Regions from separate parts of the Defluviitalea raffinosedens genome, predicted to be linked through region 2. Evidence: a T-box and tRNA genes for the amino acid it is inferred to sense, from the RefSeq annotation. Region 2 holds a T-box; the other regions hold tRNA genes.
The links. A T-box is a leader RNA that pairs with one kind of tRNA and senses whether it is charged. The one in region 2 lies ahead of thrS (threonine--tRNA ligase), so its partner is inferred to be a tRNA-Thr.

Region 1 (13,234 bases), on a different contig from region 2:
GTTTCTAAAAACTTTATTCACTTTCAAAATCTTGTACATCTGAGCTTCCTTCTATATATGCATCCGCAACTATTTTTAATTCTGTTATATCGATAGGATTTTCTATCTCTAAATCAGGATATTTTCGTGATACCATTTCCTGAATTCTAAAAACATCTAACCTTTTTTCTTTATATTTTTTAAAAAACTCAGTACACCTTTTTTTTAACTCTTCTTCTGCAGCTTTTTCTATTTTTTTAATTATTTCGGGTTCATCCAGATCAATCGCATCCTCTGATTCTGCGAAACTAATTTTGAGTTTAAAATCCTTTTTTAGAGTTATTTCATCATGATCATAATCATAAAAAACAGAACTTTTCAATTTGCTATTCAGTACTTCCAAAGTAATCTGCTTTCCCTGAATAGTCGGATGAGGAAGAATAATAACTCTTGTTGTTCCTTCTCCCATCATCTCATTGTATATTTTTTCTTCTTCTGGCTCCATCTTGTCTATTAATTTGCCTTTCATTAATATGCCTGCTCCTTCAATCGAAATGTCATCTTCAAGAGCCTCTTCTTTTATTTTAACAATGCCCATTACTCCAACAGAATTGCCAATGTATCTATTATTTAAATACTCGTAAACCTGATAAATGTCTGCAAATTTTGAAATAAGGTCATTACGCACCAATTCGTATAGATATAAGCCGAGATATTCTTCTTGTTTTATATTAAGCTGAATAAGCTCTTTAGGATCTCCTTCGAATAGCAAAATATACTGCCTTATTAAAAGTTCCTGATCTCTGTTAAGAAAATCAATAAAGTGATCTATCCCATACTCAGCAGCCCTTTTAGTAAAAATAATAATTTTATTTTGCTGATAGTTAATCTTATCGCTGGCAGTTTTATTTTGATTTCTCACCGCTTCAAACAAGGTTTTACCTGTGGCTGAAAATATTAAACGGGTTCCTGTTTCTGTGTTATTTTTTTTGCTCCTATATGTATGAAAAAGTTCTGAGTATAGCACCACATTGCCATCTTCGTTAACATCAATGATGACAGCTGTGGAAAATATCGCTTTATCAATATCTTTATAATTAAAACAACCGCTTAATAATATCATACATATCAAAAAGCAAAGAATTACTCTCACTTTCATTATGCATCATCCTCATCAATAAATGAATGGGATATATCTTTAAGATTGGAACGCAGAATTTTGTCTTTTAATTTAAAAATATTAACAGTGCCTATCGGATATAGATATGGATATCCACAACTGGTCAGACTTGCAAGGTGAGATAAAAAAATCAGGAATCCAACAAAAAATCCAGGGAGTCCTAGTAAAGTTGAAAAAAGTATTAAGATATCCGTCCATATAGCTATAGCTCCAAAAATGTTCGGAACCAAAAATGCGGAAAGAGAAGTAAGTGCTACCAGCAAAACTGCAACGGTAGAAGCCAATCCTGATTGTACTGCAGTGTCTCCTAAAATTAATGCACCTACAATGCTGATAGCTTGTCCTATGGACTGCGGAAGCCTTACCCCTGCTTCTCTTAAAAGCTGAAAGAAAAACATCATTAATAATATTTCTATAAAAATCGGAAAAGGAATAGCTGCTCTCGCAATTGTCAATCTAAAAAGGAACGATGGTGGAATTAAACTAAAATGATGGGTTGTCAAAGCAATATATATTGGTGGCAGCAAAATCGCAATGATAAAGCCGACCCATCTGATCATTCTTACATAATTAGCAAAATATATGTTCACATTATAATCACTGGGAGTCTGAAAATTTTCAATAAAAAAATGTGGAACCGTAATTCCAAATGGGTCACCGTCCACAAATATTCCCACTCTTCCTTCCGATAATCTGGCAGCAAACACATCAGGTTTTTCTGTATACCCTACAGTATCGAAAACACTGGGTTTATCTTGTAATTGCTCCGCTATATAATTGGATTGCTGCACGAAGTTAACATCAATATTTTTTAACGTTTTTCTCACATGATTAACCAGTTTTTTGGGGGCTGACCCTTCCAAATATAGAATCATCACTTTTGTAGCCGTTTCTTTCCCCAATAAAATCAATTCACATTTTAAATCTTTATTGGTAAGGCGTTTTCTTATAAGAGAAATATTTGTACTGAGATCTTCCGTTAAGCCTTCTCTGGGTCCTTTAATAACGGATTCCGTAGGTGGAATTTCTACTGCTCTTGATGTTGCTTTTTTAGTATCACAATAAAGCATATCCTTAAAGTCATCGAAAACCAATACTGTATTCCCAGATATAATTTGGCTTACTGCTTCTTCAACCCTTGTAATTCTTTCCAAAACACCAAGAGTAATAACATCTTTTTCGATTTGCTCTAGATTTAAGACTTGATCTTTTTGCTCAAGAAGTGGTTCGATAATGAATTTATTGATCATGTCATAGTCAGAAATTGTTTCGATAAATAAAACATGAATGATTCCTGATTTGGTTTGAATATCTCTTATTTTAAAATCTGCATTTTTTTGAAGGATCGATTGAATAGAATTCAAATTATTTACCATATACCTCACCCATGTTATTATTTGATGTTTTAGGAATATTATTCATAAATATGGTAAATAATAGTTAATAGCATGTAGATTTAGGAGGTGAAAATATAGATCAATTCAATACTAAACATTTGGCATTTGTACTCATGGGTACAACCATTGTGTCTCTAAAAAGCTATCCTACTCTCCTCACACGAAGCGGTGGAAGAGATACCTGGATTGCCTTTATTTTTTCTTCTGTCCTGATTTTTTTATATGCATGGTTTATGTTTGCATCCTTTAAGAAAACAAACTGTTATAATTTGCATAAAATATACTGCGGTGCAGTAGGGAAATTTTTAGGAAATTTCTTTATGATCTTATTTGGTCTTACATTATTTTTAACCCTGCTGGAAAGTGCCTCCGTAGAAGCTCATTCTATGCATACGAATATGTTGCTGGAAACTCCTACCTGGTATATTGCATTATTTTTTGTTTTGCCCGCAATATATACACTTAAAAAAGGCAGAGCTGCTATTATGATTACTACTATTATTTCAATAGTACTGATTATATTTTCAGGAATAACTCTGGCCTTGCTGACATTCAAGTGTAAAAAGTTATACTACTTGCTGCCTATACTGAGAGATGGAATTACTCCAGGGCTTATTAAATCATTTTTTCAATCCATTGGTTTATACGGATGCCTCACCATCAGCTTTCCTTATATAGAAGACTTAGACCAAAAAAAGAATCTGGTAAAACATGAATTGCTTTCAATGCTTTTTATTATTCAGATCGAAATCGTTGCGATCATAGGAATTATTACTACTTTTGATATACGTTATCTTAATACCATGGCATATCCTAAGTTGCTTCAGACTCAATTGGTTGATTTTGCACATTTTTTAGAAAGCGGCGAGTTCTTTGTTATGCTTCAAATTATTGGAGGATGGTACATCAAGTACATATTAACCTTTTATGCGCTTACGAAAGTTCTTCACTACATAAAACTTCATGATCCATATGTTCTCTATACCATCAGTTTACTGGTATTGATAGGAGCTATTTCTCTATCCCAAAATATTATCTATCTGTTTAAATATCTTCATTACTTTGCATATATCTGCTTATTTAATTTTGTGGTCGTCCCTTTTATGATGGTTTTAATTTATAGAATACGCAAAAAAACTGCCTAGTCTTTATCACTAGGCAGTTTTTTGCGTTTTAAGCTCCCGGCCGGATTCGAACCGGCGACCTATTCATTACGAGTGAATTGCTCTACCCCTGAGCCACGGAAGCATCAACGAAAGTATTATAAATAAAATTAAATCATTTGTCAATACGCAGGAAAAGTTCTTTCCCACGTATTGATTTCATTTGATATGTGATTTAATTCACATCTTTCATTAAATTTTTGTTAATCTCAAGCAATTCCATGATTTCGTCTTCTGTCATTTTAGAAAGCATGCTTTCTCCCGGATGAATAACACTATCGATCATTTCTCTTTTCTTTTGCTGAAGATGATATATTTTTTCTTCGATGGTTCCTTTTGTGATCAATTTTATTACCTGAACAGCATTCTTTTGTCCGATTCTATAAGCTCTGTCTGCTGCCTGGTCTTCTACTGCAGGATTCCACCATGGATCAAAATGAATAACCGTATCCGCTCCCGTTAAATTTAAACCTGTACCTCCTGCTTTTAATGAAATCAGAAAGATGCTGTTTTCGCCTTTGTTAAACCTTTTTACCATCTCTCCTCGCTCTTCTGCAGGAGTGGAACCGTCTAAATAAAAATACCTTATATCTTTTCTTTTTAACATCTCTCCTATGATTTGAAGCATACTGGTGAACTGAGAGAAAATCAGAGTACGATGTCCTCCTTCTAAAAGTTCTTCAACGATTTCTTCAAGGAGCATCATTTTTCCAGTGTCTTCTTTATAATCCTCCAGGAAGGATGCCGGATGACAGCAAATCTGTCTAAGCCTTGTGAGAATAGATAATATCTTAATGTGACTTCTTTCATATCCTTTTTCTGCAATTTCTTTCGCCAGCTCTCCTCTTGCTTTCTCTACATAGGCAAAGTAAATCTTCTTTTGAGCTTCGGTTAGTTCTGCAATCATTTTGCTTTCAATTTTTTCTGGTAATTCTTTAAGCACATCTTTCTTCATTCTTCTTAAAATAAAAGGTTTGATTTGCTTTTGCAGCTGTTTTAAGGCATTTTTATCCTGATTTTTTATAATTGGTTTTTCATATTTTTCAACAAACTGCCGATGAGAAAACAGATACCCTGGAAGAATAAAATCAAAGATCGACCATAGTTCCGTTAAACTGTTTTCTATAGGAGTTCCGGTTAATGCATAATACCCTGAGGCCTTAATCTTTTTCACGCTCATAGCATTAAGAGAAGATGGATTTTTGATATGCTGGGCTTCATCCAGAATACAATACTTAAACTTTATTTCCTTATACAGATCAATATCCCTTCTAATTAAAGCATAGGAAGTAATAACCACATCCACATCTTTTATATCTTCAAGAAACTGGGTTCTTTCATGTTTATTGCCTGATACGATCACTACTTTAAGCTCCGGTACGAACTTTTCAGCTTCATCTTTCCAGTTGTAGACCAAAGAAGTAGGTGCCACAATCAATGATGGCGTTCCATCTCTTTCGGATAGAAGAAACGTAAGAGTTTGAAGGGTTTTACCAAGCCCCATATCGTCTGCCAATATACCCCCAAAGCCATAGGCTGAAAGAGCTTTTAACCACTTATAGCCTGTCTTTTGATAATCTCTTAATACAGTTTCCATCTCTTTTGGAATGGATAAATCCAAATCCTCTGGTTCCCTCACATTTTGAACCAATCTTTTAAAGGCTTGATTTCTTTTAATCTGATTAAAATGAGACTCTTTGATTTCTTCGTCTAAATATAGTGCCCTATATTTAGGAAGCTCAATGATTTCAGTCGCTAAATCGTCTTGATCTAAATTAAAATAATCTACCAGACGAGATATAGCCTCTAAGGTATTTGATTCCAGAGGAAGCAAATCTCCGTTTTTTAACCTGTAATATTTTTTTCTTTCTTTTAGAGAAGTAAGTATTCTCCATAATTCATCCCTGTCTATATCTTGGTGGTCAAAAGAAATCTCCAGCATATCCGATGTTTCATTTAACCTTATTCCTATGGAAAATAAAGAGGGGTCTTTAACTTTAATATTTTTAAACGATTCCGAATAGTATACCTGAGACAATTTTTGAAGCTCTGGAACAATCTCATAAATAAATTTAAAAAATTTCTCTTCTCCGTCTAAGTATAAATAATTCTTAGACACTTTAAACTCCATCTCTTCAAAATAAGTTAAAATCCTGTTTTCCTTTTCTATATCACGAACCACAATCTTATTTTCCACGCGCTTTGTCTGCTCGTCAGAGAATGGGTTAATTTTAGCATCTCCATAGCAAAATATGATTTCAGCTTTTATACCTTCTTCTCCTTGATCCAGATAAATTTCAGCCTCTAACTCTACCTGGTACAAACTGTTTTCTACTTCCTTGTCTATCTCAATAGCGCCCACTAAATTTACAGCCGGAAGGATTTCCGACACAAATCTTTCTTTCTGCTCCTCCTGCACATAAATCGTGTCTGTGTTTTTTAATTCATTATAGAGTAATTTCATGTATCTTTTTTGCTCGGAATTCAATTTATAAACCTTTTCTTGGTAGAAAAAGTAGTTGCCTTCTTCATCTAAAAGAATCAACTCGTTTATTTTTCCACACTGAAGGGCTAAATATTTTTCTTCATGCCTCAACTCGAACTCAATAGGTGCTTTGCCTTCTTCTATACCATGGATTTCATATTCTTTCTCATTGATTTTAAGTAAAAATATCTCATTGTTTAGCAGTTCCAATATCCTTTGGGTACTGCTCGACGGAAAATATACTCTTTTCCCTTTAAAAATGCTTGCGCCAATATATTGTGAAGAAAAATCTTTAGAAAGATTTTCTATTTCATAGAGCTCCTTTAAAATATCTAAAATGCCTCTATGGATTTTTGAAAATTTATGTTTATAGGGGACAAAGGTAAACTTTTTGCCATATTCAATAGGCGTTCCTGATTTCATACTTTGAATTAAATTCTTAATGCTTTTTACACTGTATAGATACCTTTTTCCTATTTTTAATTCCAGAAAAGAACACAGTTCTTTTTTATATGGATTCTCTATTCCTAAAGTCACTTCTAAACGAACTTCTTCTTTTTCAATCGTTGCAGGATTATTAAAAAAATTAAAGAAATCATCCTGTATAGGTTTCTTGAATCGTTTGTTATACTGAGGTAGAATTTCCTGAACCTTTTTTAATACTGCAATGATATGTTTACAGCTTCCATTATATCCCTCAAATGCAGGGCAATCACAATAGTGTCCAGTAAGAACACCTTCATCATTGAGAGCAATATGAACATCATAATCTCTTCTTCCCGATACTTTTGCATGGGCCATCAATTTTTCAGGATCGAAATGAAACTTGAATATATTGCCACCAACATAATATTGCTTGCCTTTTACATAAGTCTCATAGCTTGTCGCTGCATTTAATATTGTCTGTTCAGTAATAATCAATGTGCACACCTCTATATTGAATAATAATCCTATTATATCATAAAATACTTTACTTATTAGTTCATTAAATTGATACAAAAATGCTCTAATCAGAAAACATATCTGATTAGAGCATTAATAGGTCTAATAAAAGATCTAAATTATTAAGCTAAGCATACTGCAGGTACTCTTACCTCTTGAAGCTCCATGACAAAGTGAGTTAAAAGTACTGCCGTATGAATGATTGCATTTTCTAAATCAATCTGGATTATATCTTTCCAGCTTAGATTTTCAGCAAGCTGAAGATATTTTTTATTTTCTTTTCTCATATATTCATCTACAGAAGATATGCCTTTATTCATCTTGGCTAAATATTCAGGAACAATTTGCTCTATATCCTTGGAAAACTTGATATGATACTTTTCGTCATCCAAGTAATGCTCATATTGAACATGCTTTTTCATGTCTATTACATATGCATTATGGGAATAGCAAAATGCATCAGATATGTAATGACTAAGAATTCCCAATATCAATGAAATGCGTTCAATCTTTTTTTCTTTTAAAACAATTCGTTCATATTCCCGTTGAAAGTGAGGCAGAACAATTTTTGGAGAATGAATCTGCATTCTTCGAAGAGGTTGAAGATCCGGCATTGTGGCACCGATTGCCAGAAGCTTGCGATTAAAAGAAACCCCTACTAAAGCTTCAAGAATATCTCCAGCATACTCTGCCACATAAATATGGCTGGATAATCTCAAAAATACACCTTCTCTTTATTTAACTTCATTTTGATGTTTATTATACTATGTTTTATAGGTTTAGTCTATTAAAATATGAAATCACCCATAATTTTTTTTTATTAAACCAACATAATAAAATCCCTATGCAACGATAGGGATTTTATCCATCTTATTTTTTCTGACCTATTTCTTTTTTTGCTGAAGGCCGCCTTTTTTTCTGCTTTTTTGAGAACCTTGTTGTGGAATGGACTCAGAAGCAAATTCTTCTGTAGCATAAGAAGCTGGCTGACTGGCTTTATCGATTTTTTTACTTTTAGCCATGGGAGTACTCCTTTCTTCATTAAAATTAATCACCCTCAGCAATAATTATGAAACAAATAAGGATATTTTATACACAGAACTAAAAACTTTCAGTACTTTTAAGACTTATACTTCAAAAATTTTCGATATTTCCTCCCGGCTGGCTACAGTCAATTCAAGTCTTCCATCCACTTCTATTCCGGCTCCCATTAACTCATTTTTTACACTCATATAAGCTAAATCAGGATAATTATTTTCTTTGCTTAAATGCCCTAAAATCACTGTTTTAAGCTTGTCGTGAAAAATTTCAACCAAGGTTTTACCGGCTATTTCGTTGCACAAATGCCCCTTATCCCCCAATATCCTCCGCTTTAAATAATAAGGATAAGAGCCGCTTTTTAACATATCAATGTCATGATTGGATTCCAATAAAATAAGGTTAGACTCTCTTATATTATTTTTTACATAGTCATTCATATGCCCTAAATCCGTTGCAATACTAATTTTTTTATCTCCATGAACAAAGGTATATCCTACAGGATCAGCCGCATCATGGGGAATACTATAGGGATGAATAATCAAATCGTCTATAATAAAATCTTTATCTTTTTCAATCACTTGACGATGGTCTGGCTTTATTTTCCCGATCATGCTTTCCATTTCATCCATGGCATCCCAGGTACTTGCTGTAGCAAAAATAGGTATATCAAATCGTCTCGATAAAATCCCTGCTCCTTTTATGTGATCACTGTGCTCGTGGGTAATTAAAATACCATCCAGATCTTTAGGATTTACATTCATCTGCTCTAAACCATTTTGAATTCTTTTTCCACTGATTCCTGCATCAATTAATAAATTGACTTTAGGTGTTCCTATATAAAGGCAGTTTCCGCTACTGCCGCTGGTAATCGAACAAAAATTAAATGCCATTGTCATTTCCTTCCTTATTGAAGTCCCAATTTGAGTTATATCAACAGTTATTGTATAATAAAACTAATCCTATGTCCACCCATCCATTACTTGGTATCATGTTTATTGGGTTATAGATTTTTCTCTTAAGGAGTGAGCTTATGATTAGAAAAGCTATTATAAAAGATGCAGAAATTATTACAGAGTTTAATTACTGTTTAGCAAAAGAAACCGAAGACCTGGAACTTAATAGAGAAACTTTATTTAAAGGCGTTCAAAAAGTTCTTTCGGATGAATCCAAAGGTATTTATTTTGTCTATGAAAAAGACGAAAAAATCGTAGGGCAACTGATGATTACGAAAGAATGGAGTGACTGGAGAAACGGAGACTTTTGGTGGATTCAAAGTGTCTATGTACATAAGGACTATAGAAGGCAAGGAATTTATACAGCATTGTTTAATCATGTTAAATCCATTGTGGATTCCGATGATACTATCTGTGGTCTGCGGTTATATGTTGAAAAAGAAAATGAAGCAGCCAAAAACACATATAAAGCTCTGGGCATGAAAGAAACCTATTATCTTCTTTATGAATTATCATCCCCTGATAAAAGTCATGAATCTTAAAACACAAAAAAGTAGGGAGCTATTTCCCTACTTATTCTAAGGAGATTTTTCCATCACTGCTGCATATGATTTTTTTCTCAGACTTGTTCATAACGGTTTCCAGTACGACTTTTCCACCCCAGAGCCTGGAAACATATTTTAAGGTCTCAAAGGTATTGGTAGCATCCAATTCTCTTCCATCAAACACATGCTTTAGCAAAAGTGTGTTATCCCTTTTTTTGGTATCTTTTACAATAATTTTAGGAATGCTTCCCATGCCAACGGTATCAGCAAAGCGATTTCTTATATTTCTCCATCCTTCTTCATCTGCTACTTCCGTTACCACATAATATCTGTCCTGTTCTTCGAATTCTAAAAGATTCATTTCTCTGCAAAGGTCAAAATTAAGATATCTTCTGATAAAAGAGGAATCTCTTTCAAGGGTCCTTACTTCAAATATTTTTTGTGGGTCTTCATATCGATTTACTATGTTTTCCCATATTTTGAACCCCATATAATAAGGATTGATTCTTCCGGGCAAAGGCCGAATCACCGAATTGTGAATTTTTAAAAATTCAATGTGATTTCCATGGTCCAAATCTAATTCCTTAAGTATATTGTAATGCCACCAGCTCGCCCATCCCTCATTCATGATTTTGGTTTCCATCTGGGGAATAAAATATCTTGTTTCTTCCATGACAATATTTAAGATATCTTTTTCCCAATCTTCGCCGTCTCCATGTTCTATCAAAAATTCCAACAGGTTCTCGTATTCTTTCTTTTTCTCTTTTTCTTCCTCTGTTTTCTTTTCTGAAAGTCCGCACTGATATCGAATGGAATGGGCCGCATCCAAAACCCGTTCTACTTTTTCATAACCTATACTGGGATCCTGTATATAGGAACGGATTCTATTGGCATGATTTTTAAACATTTCTACTGCCAGTTTAGCATTGGTATTTTCTTTGAATAATCTATTGTTTTTAAAGAAATCATTATGTCCATACACATGCGCCATGGTTAAAATCTGCAGGATCAGAGTATTGTCTTTCATTAAATAGGCAATGCAGGGATTGGAATTGATCACCATCTCATAAGGAAGTCCCGTAAGATTATACTGGTATAAGGTCTTTAATTTTTCGTAGGCTTTCCCAAAGCTCCAGTGAGGGTAGTGGGACGGCATACCTACATAGGATTCGTAACAAAGCATATCTTCAAAACTAATGATTTCAAATTCCTGGGGATAAAAATCCAGTCCTTTTTCTTCTGCCATTTTTTCTATTTTTTCATTCCAATACTGTAATTCTTCTAATGAATAGTTCATGACAACCACCCTTTCGGGCCATTCTTCTTTTCTATATTTAAAAGCTCTTTAAAGGCCGACCATACTTCTTCCTTGTTGGATATTTTAACCATTGCAAAATTAGGTTCTTTGATTTCTTCCATATATTTATGCATGATTGTGCTGGTATAAGTACTGGTTTTAATTTCTCCATATCCAAACATATTGCAGACTTTGCAAAGCTCTATGGCTTTTTCTATAGCTTTTTGGTTATCTTCTCCCCAGTTATCTCCATCACTGCAGTGAAAAGCATAGATATTCCACACCTCGGAATTATATCTTTCTCTTATAATCTCCAATGCCTTTTGGTACCCGCTGCTGATATAAGTTCCTCCGGATTCGCCTTTGTGGAAAAACTCGTCTTCGGTTACCTCTTTTGCCACCGTGGTATGGGCAATAAAGACCACTTCCACATGAAGATACTTAATCCGCACAAATTGGTACAGAAGAAAATAGAAACTTCTTGCCAGATACTTTTTTGTCTGCCCCATGGAACCTGAGGTATCCATAATGCAAATGATCACTGCATTGGAATCTCTTTTTAATTTTGGCTGAATGCGAAAGTATCTGATATCATCCTTATGAAAAGGAAATCTTTCATCTTCCTCTATATCTTGATTACGTTGCATCTGTTTTTTTCTTTTGATTTTTTCTATGACTGTATGCTTTTTAGAAATTCGGGGAGGAATTCCTTTGGTTTGAATTCCCCAACGTTTTCCAGTGCTGTCGGATTGAATTTCTGTAAACTGTTTTCTATAAAGATAAGGAAGGTCAAGATCTTCAAATAAATATTGAATCGCATCTTCGATGGTTATTTCCGTTTCGTAAATGTCTTCTCCTTCTTCATTCCCTGCTTGATTTCCCTCGCCGTTTCCATTGCTGTATTTTCCTTTGGGATAGCGGTCTCCTTTTTTTTCACTTCCATCCCCTGAACCGATAGCTTTTTGATTTGAGCCATACTTAAAATAATATTCTTTAAGCCCTCTGATGGGGATTTTGATTTTCTTATTTTTAGCTTGACCAATAATGCTTTCTTCCGAAATAATATCCCCTATATTTTCCTTTATACTTTTTTCCACCAGTTCTCTATGACGTCGTCTGTCTTCTGCGCTCCGATCTCTGCCATATTTTTGAAACTCCCGAAAGATTGCCATGCTATCACCTAATCTTTCCAAAGATTGTTAGCCGCATATTTTAGTACTACATTGCAGCAGTGGTCGCAATAACCATTCCTTTTCATTTCCTCTACCATGGCATCATATTTTTTGCTTTGTTCTTGGTCTCGAACTTTTGATTTGGTAATAATTCTGGACAATTCTCTGACCGATGCCGTTAATTTCTTTTCTATCGCTTCTTTTAAGGGTTCATAACAGGTGTAATCAATCTTACCGCCATTCCTTAAAACTGAAAACATATAAGCGGTTACATCCTGTCTAAAGCCCTTTGCTGCACTTGGAGTAATTCCCAGCTGCTGCTCAATAGAAGATAAAAATTCTTCATCGGGTTCTAATTCTTCTCCTGTATTTGGATCTTTTAGCTTGGTTTTATTTACAAAGGCTTCTGCATGGTCCAAATAATTGTTAAATAGATCCTGAGCCTGTTCCCTATAGCCATGGATAAAGGCTTTCGTCACTTCCTTTTCCAGTATCTGATGATATTCTTTTTTAATGCTGTCTTGAAGGAATCCCAGATATCTCTTCTTCAAATCTTCCGGTGCAGCCATTTCTTTAACTTCTTTAATCAAACTCTCCATAACACTTAAAGGATTAATGCAATTATGTTCCGAGTCTGACAGAGCACTGTCCAATGCTTTCATAATAAATCTGGTAGAAATTCCTGTCATCCCTTCTCTTCCTGCCTCTTCTTTCAGCTCCATGACATCAATTCTTTTTGTAGTGCCTTTTTCAATGATTTCTTCTCCGTTGTAAATCTTTAATTTGGTCATAGGATCTACCTTGTTAGAAAGTGCAAGACGGCTAAGTATCGCAAACATTGAAGCAACTTCTATCGTGTGGGGAGCGATGTGTGCTTTAAAGTTGGACTTTCTAAGAATCTTTTCATATATTTTTATTTCTTCATTTAGTTCCAGACAGTAAGGCACTTCAATTTTAACAATTCTGTCCAATATGGCCTCATTGGTATGGTCCGCTTTAAATTTATTCCACTCTGCTTCATTGGAATGGGCTAATATGACTCCGTCAAAATAAATCATAGAACCTTTTCCAGGAGATGGA
Region 2 (6,990 bases):
TCAAAAGATCATCTCATAAAATTAGGTAGGAGATCAGTAAACTTCCGTAAGGAGTGATACCATGAGCAAAAAGATTTCTTCTTTAAACGAAGAGCTCAATAAACAACAAATCAATTTAATCATCGTCTTGTCTTTGATTGGTTTTTTCTTATATATCTTTATTAATATTTTATTTCCTTATGCAGGCACTTTATCTGTTATATTCTTAGCTATTACGGTGGGATTAATGCTATATAGTTTGATTTCCAAAAATAACACTTTATTATGGTATGCTTTAGTCTCTGTAATCATATCAATCATTTTAGCTCTTTGGCACCACCCCTTTTTTTCATAAGAAAAAGTTTTCCTTGTATGTAATAAAAAAATAAGCACAGAAATCTGTGCTTATTTTTTTATTAATTTATTTATTTAACATTAGCTTTTGCCATTTCTACTAATTGAGCAAAACCTTTTTCGTCATTAACAGCCATATCAGCCAAAACTTTTCTATTGATATTAACTCCAGCCAATTTTAAACCATTCATAAATTTGCTGTAGGAAAGACCGTTAATTCTAGCAGCTGCATTAATTCTTGTAATCCATAATTTACGGAAATCTCTTTTTCTTTGTTTTCTTCCAATATAAGCATAGTTTAAAGATTTCATAACTGCTTGTTTAGCAGTTCTGTATTGTTTAGATTTTGCACCTCTATATCCTTTAGCTAATTTCAAAATTCTTTTATGTCTCTTCTTAGCATTTAATCCGCCTTTAACTCTTGCCATGTTTTAGACCTCCTGTTCTATATATATAAATCTTATCGATATGGTAATAATTTTTTCATTTGCTTTTCGTTTGTAGCGTCAACTATACCTGCATGTCTGAGGTTTCTTTTTCTCTTTGTAGTCTTTTTAGTTAAAATATGACTTTTATTAGCTTTTGCTCTTTTTAATTTACCTGTTCCTGTAACTTTAAAGCGTTTTGCTGCTCCTCTATGTGTTTTCAATTTAGGCATTGTTTAAGTTCCTCCTTTTAATGATTGTATATAATATACGTTACATTTGTTTTGGTGTAACGATTATTATCATGCTTTTACCTTCCATTTTAGGTTTCTTTTCAACTTCTCCAAACTCTGAAACTGCTTGTGCGAAGTTTTCCAAGATTTCAATTCCTTTTTGTGTATGAGCAATTTCTCTTCCTCTAAATCGCACAGAAACTTTTACTTTGTTTCCATCTTTCAAGAACTTCATCGCATTCTTGATTTTAACTTCCAAATCATGCTTCTCAATATTAGGGGACAATCTGACTTCTTTCACATTGATCACTTTCTGCTTTTTACGAGCTTCTTTTTCCTTTTTAGCCAAATCGAACTTGTACTTACCATAATCCATAATACGGCAAACAGGTGGATTCGCTTTAGGCGCAATTTTAACCAGGTCAAGATTTCTTTCATTCGCCAGCATCTGCGCTTCTTTAGCAGAAACAATTCCTATTTGCGTTCCATCCACATCAATGAGTCTCACTTCTTTGTCCCTAATTTGCTCATTAATCATTAACTCGCTAATAACCGAGCACCTCCCAATAGTATTTAAAACTTATATATAATAAAAAAAGCGGATAGAATCTATCCGCTTCAAATACACCTTAAAGAGTAAACATATATCATAATAATTATGACATACTTTCTCATTTAATCATGTATGAACCCTGTCGACTTAATGCGCAAGGTGAGAAACGGATGTTTCTACTTTTTTAATTAACATATCCTAAGAAACTATAGCATTATTCTATAGAGTTGTCAAGTCCTTGTGTATCAATTTTTTTAGATGCTATTTCATCTTTAATTCTTTCTATGAAATCAGATAATGCTTGTGCCCCTTCATCGCCTTTTGCACGGCTTCTGACTGACACCTTGCTTTCTTCTTGTTCTTGTTGTCCCACAATCAGCATATATGGAATTCTTTGAAGTCTTGCTTCACGAATCTTATAACCTATTTTTTCAGCTCTGTAATCCGCTTCAACTTTGATACCATTCTTCTCCAGTTGTTCTACTACACTTTGGGCGTATTCATGATATTTTTCAGAAATAGGAAGAACTTTAACTTGTACTGGCGCAAGCCATGTTGGGAAAGCTCCTGCAAAATGTTCAATCAAAATACCGATAAATCTTTCGATACTGCCAAATACAACTCTGTGGATCATAACAGGACGATGTTTCTCTCCATCCTGTCCAATATATACTAAGTCAAAACGTTCTGGCATCTGAAAATCTAATTGGATGGTTCCACACTGCCATGTTCTTCCCAGGCAGTCTTCTAAATGAAAGTCGATCTTTGGACCATAGAATGCTCCATCGCCTTCATTCACGATGTAATTATATCCTTTTTCCTCTAATACTTCTCTTAATGCCGTAGTTGCTCTTTCCCAATCTTCATCACTTCCCATACTGTCTTCAGGTCTTGTGGATAGTTCAACATGGTATTTGAATCCAAAAACATTATAGAATTCATCTATAAGATTGATTACATTTTTAATTTCATCTTTGATCTGTTCAGGCAACATAAAGATATGGGCATCATCCTGTGTAAAATTACGCACCCTCATAAGCCCATGAAGAGCACCGGATAATTCATGACGATGAACTAAGCCAAGCTCTGCCAGTCTAACTGGTAAATCTCTATAAGAGTGCATTTTTGTTTTATAAACAAGCATGCCTCCAGGACAGTTCATTGGCTTTACTGCATAATCCATATCATCAATCTTAGTTACATACATATTGTCTTTATAGTGATCCCAGTGTCCTGATCGGTGCCATAATTCCTGATTTAAAATGATAGGCGTACTAATTTCCTGATAGCCTGCTGCTTTATGTTTTTCTCTCCAATATTCTATCAATGTATTTCTGAGTTCCATTCCTTTAGGCAGGAAGAATGGGAATCCCGGACCTTCTTCCATTAATGCAAAAAGTTCTAACTCTTTTCCGAGTTTTCTATGATCTCTTTTCTTAGCTTCTTCTAATTTATTAATGTATTCATCCAGATCTGCTTTCTTAGTAAATGAAGTTCCGTAGATTCTTGTAAGCATTTTATTATTTTCATTGCCTCTCCAGTAAGCCCCTGCTACGGATAAAAGTTTAAAAGCCTTTACTGGTTTTGTAGACATAAGGTGGGGTCCCGCACATAAATCTACAAATTCTCCTTGCTTATAGAAAGAAATTATTGCATCTTCAGGAAGATCGTTGATTAATTCAACTTTGTAATCTTCTCCTCTTTCCTGCATCAATTGAATCGCTTCAACCCTTGGCAATTCAAATCTCTCAATTGGTAAACTTTCTTTTACAATATTCTTCATTTCCTTTTCGATTTTCTCTAAATCTTCCGGGCTAAAAGGTTGCTCCGTATCAAAATCGTAATAAAATCCGTCCTGGATAGAAGGACCAATGGCTAATTTAACATTTGGGAATAATCTCTTTACAGCTTGAGCTAATATATGAGATGTTGTATGACGAAAAGCATCTTTTCCCTGTTCATCATCAAAGGTTAGAATGCTTAACTCGCAATCCTCTGTAATGGGTGTTCTAATGTCTACCCTTTCATTATTTATAAGTCCTGCACAGGCAACTCTTGCCAAGCCTTCACTTAAATCTTGCGCAACTTCGATAACAGTTACTCCTGATGGATACTCTTTTACACTTCCGTCTTTTAATCTAATTTTAACCAATTTCCTTTCTCCTTCCTTATAATGAATTATTAATTATACAAAAAAACTCTCGCCCTCTTCATTGCGAAAAGGGACGAGAGTATTGTTTCTCCCGCGGTTCCACCCTTATTGTTTCATTGGAAACCTCTTTAAATAATGATGATAACGGGATCACCGAACCGGATTAGGGCCTCTCAGAGGTGGTCTTCGTCAAATTCCGTTTAAAGATACTCTCAGCTTATGTATCTTCTCTCTGTAAACTACCCTTTGACTACTCTTCTCTTCATCGAGTTCAACATTATATTAGTTTTTACAATTATAACACCTTCACATATTTTGTCAAGAAGTCAAATTATTATGCATAAAACTAATTAATTTCATTGGAGTTTAAACAAAATTCACATTTAGGACACAGGGTTACTTTACCTTGAAAAATACTGCTTATAGTTTCAATCAGCGGTTTGTTTTGAATCGCTTCATAATGGTGAATCACTATTTGTCTGGGAGCAATAGTGATCAGGGCACTGACGAGCAAATCATCATAATTGATCTCTTTATCACTAAAATCTTGCTTATATTCCTCTTTGCATCGCTCCGTTATATCGTTTTTATCCTTATCATAAATCTTGAAGCCGCCTTCTTTAAGACCTATAATATGGATAATTTCTTCTTTCATCTCCTGAACGTCTACAAAATATTTTAATAATCTTAAAAACTCTTTGTACTCTTTTTGTGTTTCATATTCACTGACAATATGGCGAACAACCATTTCCAATTTTCCTCTATAATCTTTTAAGCGAAACAGTACAAAACCCTCCAGTAAAAATTCATTGCTGTCCTCAAAAAAGTCCATTAGACGATCCATGATTTCTTTTCTGTAAGAGTAATTGAGTGCATTCGGGTCTTCATTATTTTCATTCTCATAAAAAAATGCTCTAGTCATTTCGAGGATTTTTATTCGTTCAATAGATGCATATTTTTGATAGTGAATTTCTAAAATTTCTTTTACAATTTCAAAGCGGATAAAATCCATAATGAGATTTGTCAAAGCACTGGTTGCATGCAACTTCAATGCATCACTGAAAAAAAAGTTGTAGTTTTGAGCTAGTACATCATCATCAATCTCATAATATAAAAAATCTATATCCCCTTTTTTCGCAATAGTATAGGTGGGAATTAAAGCTTTTGGTGTTATTTTTTCAAACTCTAAACTAATGTACTCTTTAATTTTACTTATATTCGTATAAGCCCCTATGGTAAGCACAATCATAAATGGTCACTCTCTTTCATAAGAATTCCTCCCACCTAGATGCTAAGGCTACCTTCCAACTGAGGTATTCTATCGTTAATAGTATATGCAACAACAAAACTCGGGTTACATTGTCCTTGTAGATTTGGAAAAGTCTCCATTGTACTTCTTTCTTTGTAGGATTAAGGTTATTTTACCACATATGATAAATAAGGACAATTATCGACTTAAATCCTCAATAATTTTTTTCAAATCACTTTCTTCAAAGACATAGGTTCTATTACAAAAATGGCATTTTAATTCCGTTCGATGGTCTTGATCCAAAATTTCCTGCAAATCTTTCACTCCAATGCTCACTAATGCTTTTTCTACCCTTTCCCTCGAGCAATTACAATGAAATTGTGTTGGTATCTTATCCATTATTATAATATCTCCCAGTATAAGCTTAAGAATGTCTTCTGGGCCTTTTCCTTCTTCCAAAAGCTGCGTTACTGACGAAATACTTTTTAATCTGTTTTCTAAATTTTGAACTGTCTCTTCTTCTGCTTCAGGTAAAAGTTGGACGATAAATCCTCCAGCTTGTTTAATAGAAAAATCTCTGTCGACTAATACTCCAAGGGCAACAGCCGAAGGAATCTGCTCAGAGCTTGCAAAATAATACGTTAAATCTTCTGCAATTTCTCCCGAGACTAAACTGATCTGACCAACATAAGGTTCTCTTAAGCCCAAATCTTTAATCACCGTAAGGGAACCTTGTCCTATAGCCGTGCTTACATCCAATTTCCCAATAGAATTTAAAGGAAGATCTACAACAGAATTATACGGATAACCCTTAACATTTCCGTTTCTGTCAGCAGTCACTACAAGCCCCCGTAAAGGACCATTTCCTTTAATCTGAAGGGTAAGTAAATCTTTTTCTCCTTTTAACATTTGACCCATCATCGTTGCAGCTGTTAATAATCTCCCTAATGCAGCCGATACAACAGGACTTGTTCCATGAATTTTACTTGCTTCATCAACAAGATGAGTCGTCACTGCTCCAAATGCTCGAATTTGCTTTTTTGCGTCTGTTGCACGAATAATGTAATCTTCCATATATTTAACCTCCTGCTAAGTTACTTTCCTTTTTCTCTTACAACGAAATAAATCCTGTCACTGTTTTCCTTGGGATCTTCAAAAGTATATGCATCATATACAGCTAAAAACTCCATTCCTGCTTCTTCAACCAAACTCTTTATATCTTCTATGGAATACATCCTTTCATAATGAATTTCTTCAAATTTTGAATAATAATCCTTCTCTGGCTGTTTTATAAAAAGCGTAAGCTGATACTCATTAATGCCATCTTCTTCACTGTAATAATTATCCCAAATATAAGCAGCTTCATCCAAATTTTCTGCAAAAGTATTTTCCCCCAAGATGTATTTATACTTATATTCTGTATTTAGATCAAAAATAAAAAGCCCTTTGGGGTTAAGATAATTATTGACCCATTTAAAGGTTTGAAGCAATCCTTCCCGATCTGTAATATAATTTAGACTGTCACAGACACTGATAATACAATCGACTGTTCCGTATAATTCAAATTCTCTCATATCTTGATGGAGATAGAGAATATCCACATTGTTTTTCAATGCTTTTTCTCTCGCTATGGAAAGCATATCTTCCGACACATCTATTCCAATCATCTCAATGCCTTTTTTAGCAAAAAGCGTTGTCATGTTTCCTGTTCCACAGCCTAATTCTGCCACCAATTTAGGATCACAACCAAATTTTCCCCAAATTTCTTCAATATATTCAACCCATTCATCATAAGGAACTTCCTTCATGAATAAATCATATACCTGAGCAAAACTCTGATATGCTTCCACCATTTCACCTTCCTGCCTTAGACTTATCACCATTTTTGCACTCAATTATTATAAAACAATGGTCGAAAATTGCAACAGGCCCAGAATTAATTCTGAGCCTGTTGTTTCATTTCTTTTTTTCTTTTTGTCATTAAACCGCCAATGCGACCAGTTTCCTTTGCCGTTAAGGACTTCCATCCACCTTCTTTAACCTTA
Region 3 (13,234 bases), on a different contig from region 2:
AAAAAATGAGTGTTAAGACTCCCAGCCTGGAAACAACTATACAATCCTTAAGTGGAGGAAATCAGCAAAAGGTACTATTGGCTAAATGGATGATATTAGAGCCAGACATACTCATATTAGATGAACCCACGAGAGGAGTTGACGTAGGAGCAAAATTTGAAATTTATAAGTTGATGACGGAGATGGCGAAACAAGGAAAGAGTGTCATTATGGTTTCTTCAGAGCTTCCTGAACTCATCGGTATGTGCGACAGAATTTATGTCATGAACAAAGGAAGAATTACCGGGGAATTACAAAGAGATGAATTTACGCAGGAAAAGATCATGAAGTATGCAACGTAGACTGGAGAAATGGGGGGAAGAAAATGAAAGAAAGCTTCTTAAAGAAAAATAAGATCATGGAAAAATATTCAATTTTCATTGTTCTTATTTTAATGTTCATCATTTGCAGTGTTCTTAATGGGAACTTTTTAACCAAAAACAATCTGATCAATGTTGCCAGACAACTGGCAGTAGGAACTATTTTAGCCTATGGAGAAATGATTTTAATCATCAGTGGAATGTTAGACTTATCCGCAGGTTCTGTTCTGGCATTATCGGGAGTGTTATCAGTTAGTCTATATAAGGCGACTGGTTCACTAGCAGCAGCATTTCTTATAGCAATACTTGTTGCAGTTGTTTGCAATTTAATTAATGCAGGGATGATTACTCATTTTAATGCCCCACCTTTTATTGCAACACTCGCAATGTCGACAGTGGCCAGAGGAGCAGCACTTTTGTACACAAAAGGACAAAACATATTGCAATTAGGAGATTATGTAGTATTTGGACAAGGAGATATCTTGGGTATTCCAATTCCGATTATATTCCTGATAGTTATTACAGTGATCATTTACTACCTGCTCAGGCATACAGCCCTTGGACGTTCTCTATATGCCATTGGTGGGAATGAAGAAGCAGCGATTGCTTCAGGAATTAAAGTAAAATTAGCAAAATATAAGGTGTTTATGATCAATGGTATTTTAGTTGGTATTGCCGGAGTTCTCTTTATGTCTCGTGTAAATGCAGGATTACCAAACGGTGCAGTAGGATATGAAATGGAAGGATTAACAGCAGCAATTGTGGGGGGAACCAGCTTTTCCGGTGGAGTTGGAACAACAATGGGAACTCTGGCAGGATCATTCATTATCGGCTGTCTTAATAATATCATGAATCTTACAGGAGTAGATTCATATGTACAACAGATTGTAAAAGGCGCAATTATAGCTTTGGCTGTAATCTGGGATATTCGATCAAAATCTAAAAAGACTTCAAAACTGATTTTGGTTGAAGAAAAGCAAGAGAAGCAATTAAATTTAAATACCAATTAATAAATGAAAGGGGAAAGGTGTTATGAAGAAAAGACGACTAATAGCAATGGGCTTAAGTGTAATGATGACAATGTCTCTATTAATGGGGTGTGGCAGCACAAGTAACAGTAACAGCAGTACAAGCAGCGCTGGCAGCAGCACGAACGCTTCAGAAGCTTCATCTAATGAAGGCAGCAAAAAGACTTACAGAGTAGCTTATATTGCCAGAGCACAGTCTGACTCTTTCGCAGCTTGGCTGGCAAATGAAATCATGGCAGAAGCAGAAGAATATGATGATATTACATTAGACGTTTTTGATGGACAGGCAGATGATGAAAAGGAAAATACAGCGATCGAAAATGCGATTGCCAGCAAATATGATGCAATTATCGTGCAACCTAACAACGGAGAGGCACAAAGACCTTATGTTGAAAAGGTCGTTCAAAATGGTATCATAGCCATCACGACAAATGCAAGAATTGACGGAATAGAAGGATCATCTTCTGTAGATGCGGATCCATACAAACAAGCAGCGGTAAACGCGCAACTTGCATTAGAGCAAATACCACAAAACGCAAAAGTAGTTGTTCTTAAGGGACCATCAGGTAACTTCCATGCAGATGAAAGAAGAAAAGCATGGCAAATAGAATTCTTCGATAAACGACCTGATGTCCAAATTGTTGCAGAAGATTTTGCTAACTGGAATAAAGACGAAGCAATGGCACTTATGGAAGACTGGGTAATTGCTCATGGAAAAATCGATGCAATTATTTCAATGAATGACAATATGGCAGCAGGAGCTTTAGAAGTAATTGCTGGTAAACCAGAATTTGAAAATACACTTGTTTATGGTGTAGACGGCACTGCAGAAGCTTTATTATTGATCAAGGAAGGCAAAATGACTGCTACTTGTCTGCAATCTGCTATTGAATTGTCAGAACTGATCTTGGATACGGTTCATAAATTATTGACAGGAGAGGAAAAGCAAATTGACACAGATATCGGTTCACCCATTATTACTAAAGATAATGTTGATGAATATATCCAAATGTACAAAGAACGTGGACTAATTACCGAATAAGAAACAAGAGCTGAGGGAGGAAAATAGTATGCAGAACAAAGCTTTCTTTATGACCGATTTAAACAAGATGGAAATGCGAGAAATCGAGATGCCTAAGATTAAAGATACAGAAGTATTGATCAAACTTGAATATGTTGGCATTTGTGGTTCAGACGTTCACTATTTAGAACATGGAAAAATCGGAGATTTTGTAGTAGAAGGAGATTTTATTTTAGGCCATGAATGTGCAGGTACAGTTGTTGAAGTAGGAAAAAACGTAAAAACCCTGAAAGTTGGAGACAAAGTAGCCCTTGAGCCAGGTCAAACTTGCGGACAATGTGAATTTTGTAAAACAGGAAAGTACAATTTATGTCCTGATGTAGAATTTTTAGCAACTCCTCCATATCACGGCTGTTTGGAAAATTATATTGCATATCCTGAAAATATGGCTTTCAAACTCCCTGATCATATAACAACTAAAGAAGGTGCATTAATTGAACCTTTGGCAGTAGGTATGCATGCAGCCGCTCAAGGAAATGTAAAATTAGGAGATTCTGTAGTGATTTTAGGAGCAGGTTGTATTGGCCTTGTCACCTTACTTGCTTGCAAAGCTTATGGGGCAACTGATATTACTGTAGTAGACGTATTGCAAAAACGTTTGGATTATGCGATGAGATTAGGAGCAACTCGTGTCATTAATGCATCTAATGAAGATACAATTGAAGCTTACAGCAAAATCAATCCTAAAGGAGCAGATGTGGTAATCGAAACAGCTGGTTCTAAAGTAACGATTCAGCAAACAGCATATCTTGTAAAAACTGGCGGAACAGTTGTTTTAGTTGGTATGGCACCTGAAGATATTATCGAATATAATTTTGCAAAGATCCTTGCAAAAGAAGCAGAAATAAAATCAGTGTTCCGTTACAGAAACATTTATCCAACTGCAATACAAGCAGTTGCACAAGGCCTTATAGATGTTTCCGGCATTGTAACCCATGAATTTGATTTTGAACTTACTCCTGAAGCTTTTCAATATGTTATTAATAATAAACAGGATGTTGTAAAAGCTGTTATCAAAATCGGTTGATTCTCTATTAGAACTGATAAAAGAAAGTATCGATGCATATGCATCGATACTTTCTTTTATGACATATAAATGGTTTAAAATTTTTAAGATTTTTAAATGTCATCTTTCATACAGAGTTATGAGTAAATGAAATGGTTAATATTTACAAAAAAGCTTAACAAATTGAATTATTTATGATATACTTATTTATTATGATCTAAAGGAGTCGCAAAATCCGTTTATTGGGAGATTATCAATAAATTCAGAATAATACACAGCACAAGGGGAGATGTTTTGGTGAATAGTGGAGGATAGTACTGAAATCCGATATTATTCAATAGAAGTAGAAAACACATCGGAGATTAAAAAATACATATGAGAAAGTTGGGGAGGGGTACAATGAGCTTAAATTTTGAAGAAAAAACCAAAATACTACCGTATGACGAAATGGATGATGAAGCGATTGTTGAATTGATAAAAGTAGGAGATACAGATGCGTTAGATTATTTGATTAATAAATATAAGAATTTTGTTCGTGCAAAAGCCAGAACATATTTCTTAATCGGCGCCGACCGTGAAGACATAATTCAAGAAGGTATGATTGGACTCTATAAAGCCATCAGAGATTATCAGGAAGAAAAAATCTCATCTTTTCGTGCTTTCGCAGAATTATGTATAACCCGTCAAATCATCACTGCTATTAAAGCGGCAACCCGTCAAAAGCATATGCCATTAAATTCATATATTTCCCTCCACAAACCGGTTTTTGATGAGGAAAGTGAACGGACAACCCTTATGGATGTTATTATTGGGGGCAAAGCTGCCAATCCGGAAGAACTCTTGATCGGACAGGAAAATTTAGCTTTTATAGAACAGCGTATGGGAGAAGTTTTAAGCAGTTTAGAGTGCCAAGTATTGTCCCTTTATCTCCAGGGAAAGCCTTACTATGAGATTGCAAACGAAATGGGACGTGACATTAAATCTATTGATAATGCACTCCAAAGGGTGAAGAAAAAATTAGAAAAATTTTTATCGGAATAGAATAATTATTGCCTAAAGTATCAGTTTCGCTGATGCTTTTTTATTGTATAGGAAATCCTTGGGGTTTCCTATACAACTTTCATGTTTCAGCATAAAACTTTATATTTACGGCTTTCCCATTTTGCAACAATGTGGTAAGCTTGTATGGGTAAAATACATATAGTATAATGTATCTGTTTGATTATTTTGTTAAAATATCAAGAATACTCTAATGATCTTAAGTTTTTGGAGGAATTATGCAAAGAATATTAATTGATAATATAGATAAGAGAATGACGGTACCTTTGGTCGAGTATTTGATTAAAGAAGGTTATGAGGTACATGGCATAAATTTTAAGAATGCTAAAGTAATCAGCAATCGTTTAAAAACTGTTTACGAGATTTCTAAAGAAAGTGTTAAAGAAGATTTACAGAAAGTTTTTGCACATTTTAACCAAGAAGATTATTTGATTGTAGGGAACCCGCGAATTATTGAAGCAGTAGATGAAATAAAACCAGAGATCAAATACATCATACCAAACCAGGAGAACGTTGTAAAAATCACCAATAAGAAATGGCTTATGGAATTGGCATATGACTTAAATGTAAAGGCACCTAAAAACAATGCTAAAGAATATCCTTTGGTGGTTAAACTGAATAATTCTGAAAACACTAATTTAAAGCCACAGCAAAGATATAAGATCGTTCATAACGACACAGAGTATGAACAAGCAGTAAAAGCCATGGGAAATGATCAAGAAAATATCCTGGTTCAGGAGTATGTTACAGGTAGTGGATTTGGAGTTTCTATGCTTTTAGATCAAGAGTCCAATTTGGTGGACTATATCATGCATGAGCGGCTTTTGGAATATCCTGTTGCAGGAGGCCCCAGTGCCATTTGCGTTTCCAGATATAATAAAGAATTGGTTTCAAATGCCTACAAGATTTTAAAAGCATTAAAGTGGACAGGTTATGCCATGGTAGAATTTAAAGGCGATTATCTCATAGAAATTAATCCAAGGTATTGGGGAAGCATGCCTTTATTATTTGTAGCAGAGTCTGATTTCTTTAAAAATTATATACGTATTTTGGATAATACCCATAAAGTGATTGATGAAACAGTGATTCCATATAAACTGAATAGGAAAATGTATTATTGCCCACAAGCTTTTCTGGCAGTGCTTGCGTTAATAAAAAAAGGCAAATTGGGCAAAGCTTTAAAAATGTTGGGTAATATTATAGTGGCTAAAGAAGGAATCTTGAGTATCAAAAATCCTGTACCTTTTATAAATTATATAAAATCTTTAGTAGGGAGAAATATATAATGAAAATGTGTCTGCATATTCACTCGGAATACTCCCATGATTCAGATGTCCCAGTAAAAGAGATCATTCAAACTGCCAAAACTTTAGGCTATGATGCTATTTCGATTACTGACCATAATACGGCCAGGGGAAGCATGGAAGCTCTGCAGTATAGCGATGAACAGATTTCTATTATTCCTGGAGCTGAATTTTCCACACAATATGGACATATATTGGCTTATTTTATTGATGAATCCATAGAAAAAGAAACGCCCAAACTGGATGGGAAGCGATTTGATTTTTACAAACTTATAGAAAATGTGAGAAAGCAAAATGGCATTCTTGTGATGGCCCACCCTTACAATGGTAAATTAAAAGACCATATGGAAGTTTTAGATTATCTAGATGGCATAGAAAGATATAATGCCCGTTTGGATTCTTTTTTCTATAAAACCAAGTCTGATCGGTTTGTTAAAACCTTATTAAACAGAAAGGGTTTCATTTATTTGGGAGGGCCGGATGCCCATTCTTTGAAAGAACTCAGTCACTGCTACACAGCTACAGAGGATTTTACTGTAGAACCAAAGGCGTTTAAAGAAGTTTTACAAAATAAAAGTGTGATCTACTATAAAAATTCTGTTAACTATAATATAGCAAAAGCTAAATTTCATAATATGAAAGGATTTAAGCCAAAATCCATGCTGAAAAATGGTGTCAGAATGCTGTTTGGAATAATTGAAATAGTTTACAATAAGATAACGAGGTGTAAAGAGTATGAAACTATATGCATTGGCAAGGAAAATTAATAAGAAAATTAAACAAAGACGAAGAGAAAATGCAGGAAGATATTTGTCCCCTGTCAGACGCCTGGAAAGATTTTCAGTACCTGCAGGAGAAAAGATAGTATCTATGACTTTTGATGACGGTCCCATGAATATGCCCATCAACCCTGTAACAGATTCTAAATATCAGGATTGGGGACTGACCAGAGTGCTCATTGATATTATGGGAGAGTATGGAGCTCATGGGACATTCAATGTCATCGGTACAACGGAATATAATTATCCTGATAAACCAGGAGAGCTTCATAAACCAACCTGGAGTGGCGTAAAACATGACCATTATCCTCAATATGGCAAAGATCAATATGCAGGGGCTAAAAATCAAGGAGATTTAGTACGAGCACTTATAGAGAATGGCCACGAGATTTCAAATCACGGTTATAGACATGTTTTATTTGGCAGAAACAATATTGTGTATGGCAGCCGTGAACATTTTTCTAATATTCAAGAAGTCGTAGAAGACTTGACGAAATTACACAACCTGCTTAAAAATGAATTTAATTATGAAATCATCATGTCCAGACCTCCACATTATATTGACAAGATTCCAGACGGTTTTACTTCATATGAGGCATATGCATTGATGGGATACGATTATTTGGCTGCAAGTTTTGATGGAGGTGGCTGGATGCCTACAGTGGGAGACTATAAAGAAGATGTCAGAAAAATGGTTGACCCGATTAAAAATGCATTAAAGAACAATCCAAATTCATTAAATGGCCAAATCATATTCCAAAAAGACGGGTACAATATGTCTTTGATGACGCCGGTTGCTACTGCGCTTAAGGAGCAGCTGGAGATCTTATCTCAACATGGATATAAAGTGATTTCAGTGAGAGAACTTAAGAAGCTATATCCTTTTGAAGATTTCCATGATGTGTCAAAGAACTTTGAGATTGCAAGAGACCTGGATCAGCAAGGATTTATTTTGGGTTATAAGACCAATGAATTTAAGCCCGATAAAGAACTTACCATCGGGGAAATGATTATGATGACCCTGACCAAACAGGATTACAAAGAAGATTTGGCAAAAATCTGTAATTCTAAAAAAGATAAATCCATGTATTTAAAACACCCTTATTATATAGGATGCAAGCATTATAACAGATTGGACTTGATGGACCGACTGGATACTGTTGCAACAAAAGAAGATATTAGACGATTCTTTAACGAACAGCTTGGCATTGACCCAGTCATCAGCAAGAATACACTGAAGAGATTTGAATACCTTGAAGCATTAAGTCAGCTTAAAAAATAGATTTTAATAAATAATAAAGAATGGATTGAACACTGACTCCCAAAAGCTAAACTAAAAATTATGATTGGGAGTCAGTTTTTTTATAGAAAAATATAGTCTTGAATTTAGGGAAAAAGTTGCTTAAGTCAATTTGAATGGTGAAGGTAGTTATGTAATCTCACCAAAATCTGAGAGACCATATCATTAATAAGTTGTGATATTGTATAATTTTTCTTAAAAATAATAATTTTTTATTCATTGCATAATTTTAACAATAAGTGTATAATTGTGAAGAATATGATTAATTTAGGAGGGAGATTAATGAAAAAGAGAGTTTTAGCAATAATCGTAATGGGGGTATTCATATTAAGCTTAATTGGATGCTCGCAAAATAAACCCGAACAGGCGGTTTCTGAGTTATTTGATGCCATGAAAAATACTGATCTAGAAAAGCTTGGAGCAATACTGGATTCGGATGCAAGTGAAATAACAGATCAAGATGCTTTTGTGCAGTTAATTAAGAAAAGCAATGAAACATTGACTTATACAATAGGTGAAACAACTATTGAGAATGATAGAGCCGTTGTAAATGTATCATGTACATATGGCGATATGAAGCCTGTTTTAGCTAAGGCATTTGCGAATTATGTTGGAAAAGTAATGGAAGTTGCATTTAGTGGAGAATCTCCAAGTGATGAAGAAATTCAAGAAATGCTTTTAAGTGAAATTACTGCTGCTTTAGATAGTACACCTACTGAAGAATACTCTACAGAATTAACGGTAGATTGTGTAAAAAAAGATGGAAAATGGATCATTGATACGGATAAAGAAAATTTAAAATTAGCAGATGTGCTTACAGGCAACCTGGTATCAGCATTTAGTGAGATGGCCGATTCTATGAATAGCTCACTCATTACTGAGTGATTTCTCCCAGCAAGGTTAAATTATCAGGAATAGAAAAAGGCTTCTAGTAATTTTACTAAAAGCCTTAATTTTTATTTTGTCTCATTTTATAGTATTTTCTCTTTTTACTAAAAAGCAAATTGTACTAAATTATCTAAAGAATACAGAGCAAAATGCTTATTCAGTGAATAATAAGATAAAAAAGTTATAAAAAACACTTGACGAAAAGGTCAAAACATGATAACATATGTAAGCGTTGAGCGACAAATTAATAAATATGCTGCTATGGCTCAGTCGGTAGAGCGTCGCCTTGGTAAGGCGGAGGTCACGGGTTCAAGTCCCGTTAGCAGCTTTAGTGAAATCAAGGCTTCTAGCAATTTGGCTAGAAGCCTTTTTTGATTCTTGATGTCCTGTCTTTATCCACATTATACCTATTAATTTTTTAATAAAATCTATTCGTCATAATTCTATTACAGATCAATTGAAACAAACTCAACCCTGATAAAACCAAATATCAATTTTGTGCTTATATATTTATTGCAAGGCCCCTTGTAAATATCTGCCATTTTTTAATTCTGAAAGAATATCTAAAATTTGTTCAAAAAATAAAAAGTAGGAAAACTTACAATATTGTAATATTAGATTTGTTGAATATATATTACAAATATGATACAATTTCAAACATTGGAAAAGTTTGTCGCGTTAAAAACTTAGCTTTCATAGGGAGTGCGATGTATTATAAAATAACCATCCTATTGTAGTTTAAATTTAGAATGATAAAGATATTAATAAATAAGGGGAGTAAACTAAATGATAAAAGGAAAAAATATAAGGTGGAGTTTTATTCTCATTATAATGATAATCATTTTATTACTATATAGATTTTTCATATACACAGAACTAGAAGCTTATATGGACGTTCGTGGAAAGAATTTATCCTATTTAGATTTAAGAGGACAAGAAGAATTATTATATACCCTGGAATTTGATAACTTAACAAAGTGGCCGGGTAAAAATCGTATGCCGGATGATTTTGATCCTTTAAAAGTGATTGAATATGGAAAAGATCCGGGGTTAAACATAAAAAAATTACACAAGTTAGGTTATACAGGGAAAAATGTAAACATCGCATATATAGACCAACCTCTTCTTGAAGGCCATGAAGCATATTCTAATGTAAATCTTAAGTATTACAAGATTAGGTCGGAAGAAAATGGTATGGATACCTCAATGCATGGCCCGGCAGTACTTAGTTTATTAGCTGGAGCTGAAATAGGGGTAGCTCCTGAGGCGAATGTGTATTTTTTGGGGCATCCTGCATGGCTGGAAGACCAAAGAACCCATGCAGAAGCCTTATATAAACTCATAGAAATAAATAAATCTTTACCTGAAGACCAGAAAATAAAAGTAGTAGGATTTTCAGATTCACCGGATGAAAGAGAAAACTATATTGACGATTATAAAAAAGCAATTATAGAAGCAGAAAAAAATAATATTATGGTCATAAATGTGACTACATTTAATTACCTTCCTTTATTGATCAAGCCTTATAAAGATAAAGATGATTATAGAAATTACGAAACAGCACAATGGGCAAAGGGTTTTATTGAGAACGATAGTTTTGGAGTGCCAACCGGTGCAAGGACAACTGCAGATGGTCATAAAAGCATAAAAAATAAATATGCTTATTGGACAAATGGTGGTTTAAGCTGGGCTGTACCATATGTAGTTGGAACAATCGCCTTAGGACTTCAAGTGGATCCTGATTTAACCAAGGAGGAAGCTGTTAAATATTTATTGGATAGTGGATATGATTTTCAGGGGGGCAAAATCATTAATCCAGAAGGTTTCATAGAGATGGTTAAGAAAAATGCATCACACGCTAAAAGTACACCTTAATATTCAGACCATATAGGATCAAACCGAAGCATCAGATAAAGATTAGTATTGATGAAATATGATTACTGTAAACTCTGGATTTTATGAAAAAGCTAATTATATAACACTTAAGACACAGCTATTAGCCAGTATTAAAGCAGAATAGTATTGCAATTTATTAGTGAATTATGTTATTATTTCATTAAACAACTTAAAAATCCTTTGCACAGGGGAGTCGGATTTGGCCGGCTGAGAGTAAGAACCGTAATTCTTTGACCCTATGAACCTGATCTGGGTAATTCCAGCGTAGGAAGTGTTGTTGATTTTATTGTATGATGTAAAATCACATTTTCTGGATTTTTACATACTTCAAAAATCATAAAACACAAGTCCTGCGGCTTGTGTTTTTTTATGTATAGAAATAAATAGAGATATAAGGAGGATCAAAATGAAAACGAAAAAGATTACTTTGTCTGCTTTATTTATTGCTATAGGGGTAATCGCAGGGAATATTATTTATATTCCTATAGGTGCATCAAAATGCTTTCCGGTTCAACATACTATCAACGTTCTGACAGCAGTGGCTCTTGGTCCAGGATATGGTGCAGCAGTAGCATTTGGTATTTCTCTGTTAAGAAATCTTTTAGGTACGGGGACACTTTTAGCCTTTCCAGGCAGCATGGTAGGCGCATTTCTTGCAGGGATTTTATACAAGAAGACCAATAAGCCTGCTTTCGCAGTTGCAGGAGAAATACTTGGCACAGGAATCCTTGGAGGGTTATTGGCTTATCCTATTGCTAAATTGATATTAGGCAATGATGTTACAGCATTCTTTTATATCTCTCCATTCTTAATAAGCACCACCGGGGGAAGCATAATATCTTATGCCATTATTAAAATGTTAGATTTTACTAAAGTGATGGATATCAAAAAACAATTGTAGGGGGAGAGCAATCATGAAAAAAGTATTAACTATAGCAGGTTCGGATTGTTCTGGTGGAGCAGGAATACAGGCAGATCTAAAAACTTTTAGCGCCCATGGGGTATATGGTATGAGCGTGATCACAGCCATAACTGCTCAGAATACCCAAGGCGTTTTTGACGTACGGGATTTGGATGAGGCCATTATAAAAGCACAAATAGATGCTATTTTTACAGATATACAAGTGGATGCAGTCAAGATTGGAATGGTATCGCAACCTTCGACGATTCATATTATAGCAAGTCAAATAGGAAAATATCATCCAGTAAATATTGTTTTAGATCCTGTAATGATTTCAAAGAGTGGATATTCTTTATTAAAGCCGGAAGCAAAGAAAAGTTTAATCGAAGAACTTATTCCAAGAGCGTCTGTTATTACACCCAATGTCCCTGAAGCAGAAGAAATAATACGTACAGTAACATCAAAACCTATTGCCATCAAAACTGTTGAAGATATGGAAAAGGCAGCACAGGAGCTATATAAATTAGGAGCGAAGAATGTACTTTTAAAAGGTGGGCATATGAGTGGAGAAGCTGTGGATGTGCTTTATGATGGAAAAGATATTACACGATTCTACTCTGAGCGAATTGACACTAAAAATACTCATGGAACAGGGTGTACCCTATCCTCTGCCATAGCTTCCAATTTAGCTCTGGGATACAGTATAAAAGAAGCCGTGAATCGTGCAAAAAGATATATCACCATTGCAATAGAACATGCTTTAGACATCGGGAAGGGCGTTGGACCTACCCATCATTTTTATGAATTATACAAAAAAGGTGGGCTTGAAGATGGAGATATATTATAAAATCTCAAGAGCATTACAGAATGTAAGAAATTTAAGACCCTTAGTACACCATATCACAAACTATGTGACAGTCAATGACTGTGCCAATATTACTCTGGCGATTGGTGCTTCTCCTGTTATGGCAGATGACATAAATGAAGTCAGGGATATGGTTATACTGTCCGATTCCTTAGTCATTAATATAGGAACGCTAAACAGCAGAACGGTGGAATCTATGATTGAAGCAGGAAAAAAAGCTAATGAATTTAATATTCCCGTTGTATTAGATCCTGTTGGGGTGGGAGCAACACCTTACAGAACAAAGATTGCGAAAGAAATTATGAGTAAAATAAAAATAGCAGTTGTAAGGGGCAATTTATCGGAGATAAAGGCTTTATATGGCATCAATGCTCAAACCAAGGGCGTTGATAGCTCAGAAAACTTTTCAACCGGTGAAAATGTTTCGTCCAGTATAAAATCATTTGCCAGGGATTTTGCCAATAGCTTTCATACAGTTGTTGCGATTACTGGAAAAACGGATATTATAACGGACGGAGAAACTTTATACTCAGTTAAGAATGGACATGAAATGCTGTCAAGAATTACAGGTACAGGCTGTATGTGCACTTCTCTTATTGGTTCTTATCTGGGTGCAGGAAGCAATGATCTTTATGGGGCTCTTGCAGGGGTTGCAACCATGGGAATAGCAGGCGAAATAGCCTATAACCGATTGGATCCATACGAGGGAAGTGGAAGTCTGAAAAGTAAAATCATGGATGCTATATATCATTTATCGGAGGAAGAAAT

Region 1: it has a tRNA-Thr gene. The T-box ahead of thrS (threonine--tRNA ligase) is inferred to sense a tRNA for this amino acid. The anticodon was not compared.
Region 3: it has a tRNA-Thr gene. The T-box ahead of thrS (threonine--tRNA ligase) is inferred to sense a tRNA for this amino acid. The anticodon was not compared.

The regions. Positions count from the first base shown of each region.
Region 1 covers NZ_JAFBEP010000024.1:13,566-26,799, forward strand. The annotation lists gene JOD07_RS13405 (Ger(x)C family spore germination protein) at 14-1,138, opposite strand; gene JOD07_RS13410 (spore germination protein) at 1,138-2,535, opposite strand; gene JOD07_RS13415 (GerAB/ArcD/ProY family transporter) at 2,631-3,701, shown strand; tRNA gene JOD07_RS13420 (tRNA-Thr) at 3,733-3,804, opposite strand; gene JOD07_RS13425 (DEAD/DEAH box helicase) at 3,895-7,125, opposite strand; gene JOD07_RS13430 (zinc dependent phospholipase C family protein) at 7,269-7,865, opposite strand; gene JOD07_RS13435 (hypothetical protein) at 8,031-8,168, opposite strand; gene JOD07_RS13440 (MBL fold metallo-hydrolase) at 8,274-9,077, opposite strand; gene JOD07_RS13445 (GNAT family N-acetyltransferase) at 9,218-9,682, shown strand; gene JOD07_RS13450 (SpoVR family protein) at 9,714-10,982, opposite strand; gene yhbH (sporulation protein YhbH) at 10,979-12,175, opposite strand; gene JOD07_RS13460 (PrkA family serine protein kinase) at 12,163-13,234, opposite strand, start outside.
Region 2 covers NZ_JAFBEP010000028.1:376-7,365, forward strand. The annotation lists gene JOD07_RS14085 (hypothetical protein) at 62-334, shown strand; gene rplT (50S ribosomal protein L20) at 405-761, opposite strand; gene rpmI (50S ribosomal protein L35) at 794-991, opposite strand; gene infC (translation initiation factor IF-3) at 1,032-1,529, opposite strand; gene thrS (threonine--tRNA ligase) at 1,759-3,696, opposite strand; T-box leader at 3,763-3,971, opposite strand; gene ytxC (putative sporulation protein YtxC) at 4,043-4,945, opposite strand; gene hslO (Hsp33 family molecular chaperone HslO) at 5,144-6,019, opposite strand; gene JOD07_RS14120 (class I SAM-dependent DNA methyltransferase) at 6,040-6,795, opposite strand; gene JOD07_RS14125 (small, acid-soluble spore protein, alpha/beta type) at 6,882-6,990, opposite strand, start outside.
Region 3 covers NZ_JAFBEP010000002.1:242,040-255,273, reverse strand. The annotation lists gene JOD07_RS03140 (sugar ABC transporter ATP-binding protein) at 1-341, shown strand, start outside; gene JOD07_RS03135 (ABC transporter permease) at 365-1,369, shown strand; gene JOD07_RS03130 (sugar ABC transporter substrate-binding protein) at 1,392-2,429, shown strand; gene JOD07_RS03125 (NAD(P)-dependent alcohol dehydrogenase) at 2,458-3,495, shown strand; gene sigH (RNA polymerase sporulation sigma factor SigH) at 3,874-4,515, shown strand; gene JOD07_RS03115 (ATP-grasp domain-containing protein) at 4,752-5,819, shown strand; gene JOD07_RS03110 (PHP domain-containing protein) at 5,819-6,604, shown strand; gene JOD07_RS03105 (polysaccharide deacetylase family protein) at 6,573-7,898, shown strand; gene JOD07_RS03100 (DUF5105 domain-containing protein) at 8,199-8,801, shown strand; tRNA gene JOD07_RS03095 (tRNA-Thr) at 9,060-9,132, shown strand; gene JOD07_RS03090 (S8/S53 family peptidase) at 9,636-10,679, shown strand; TPP riboswitch at 10,877-10,988, shown strand; gene thiW (energy coupling factor transporter S component ThiW) at 11,107-11,601, shown strand; gene thiD (bifunctional hydroxymethylpyrimidine kinase/phosphomethylpyrimidine kinase) at 11,615-12,448, shown strand; gene thiM (hydroxyethylthiazole kinase) at 12,432-13,234, shown strand, end outside.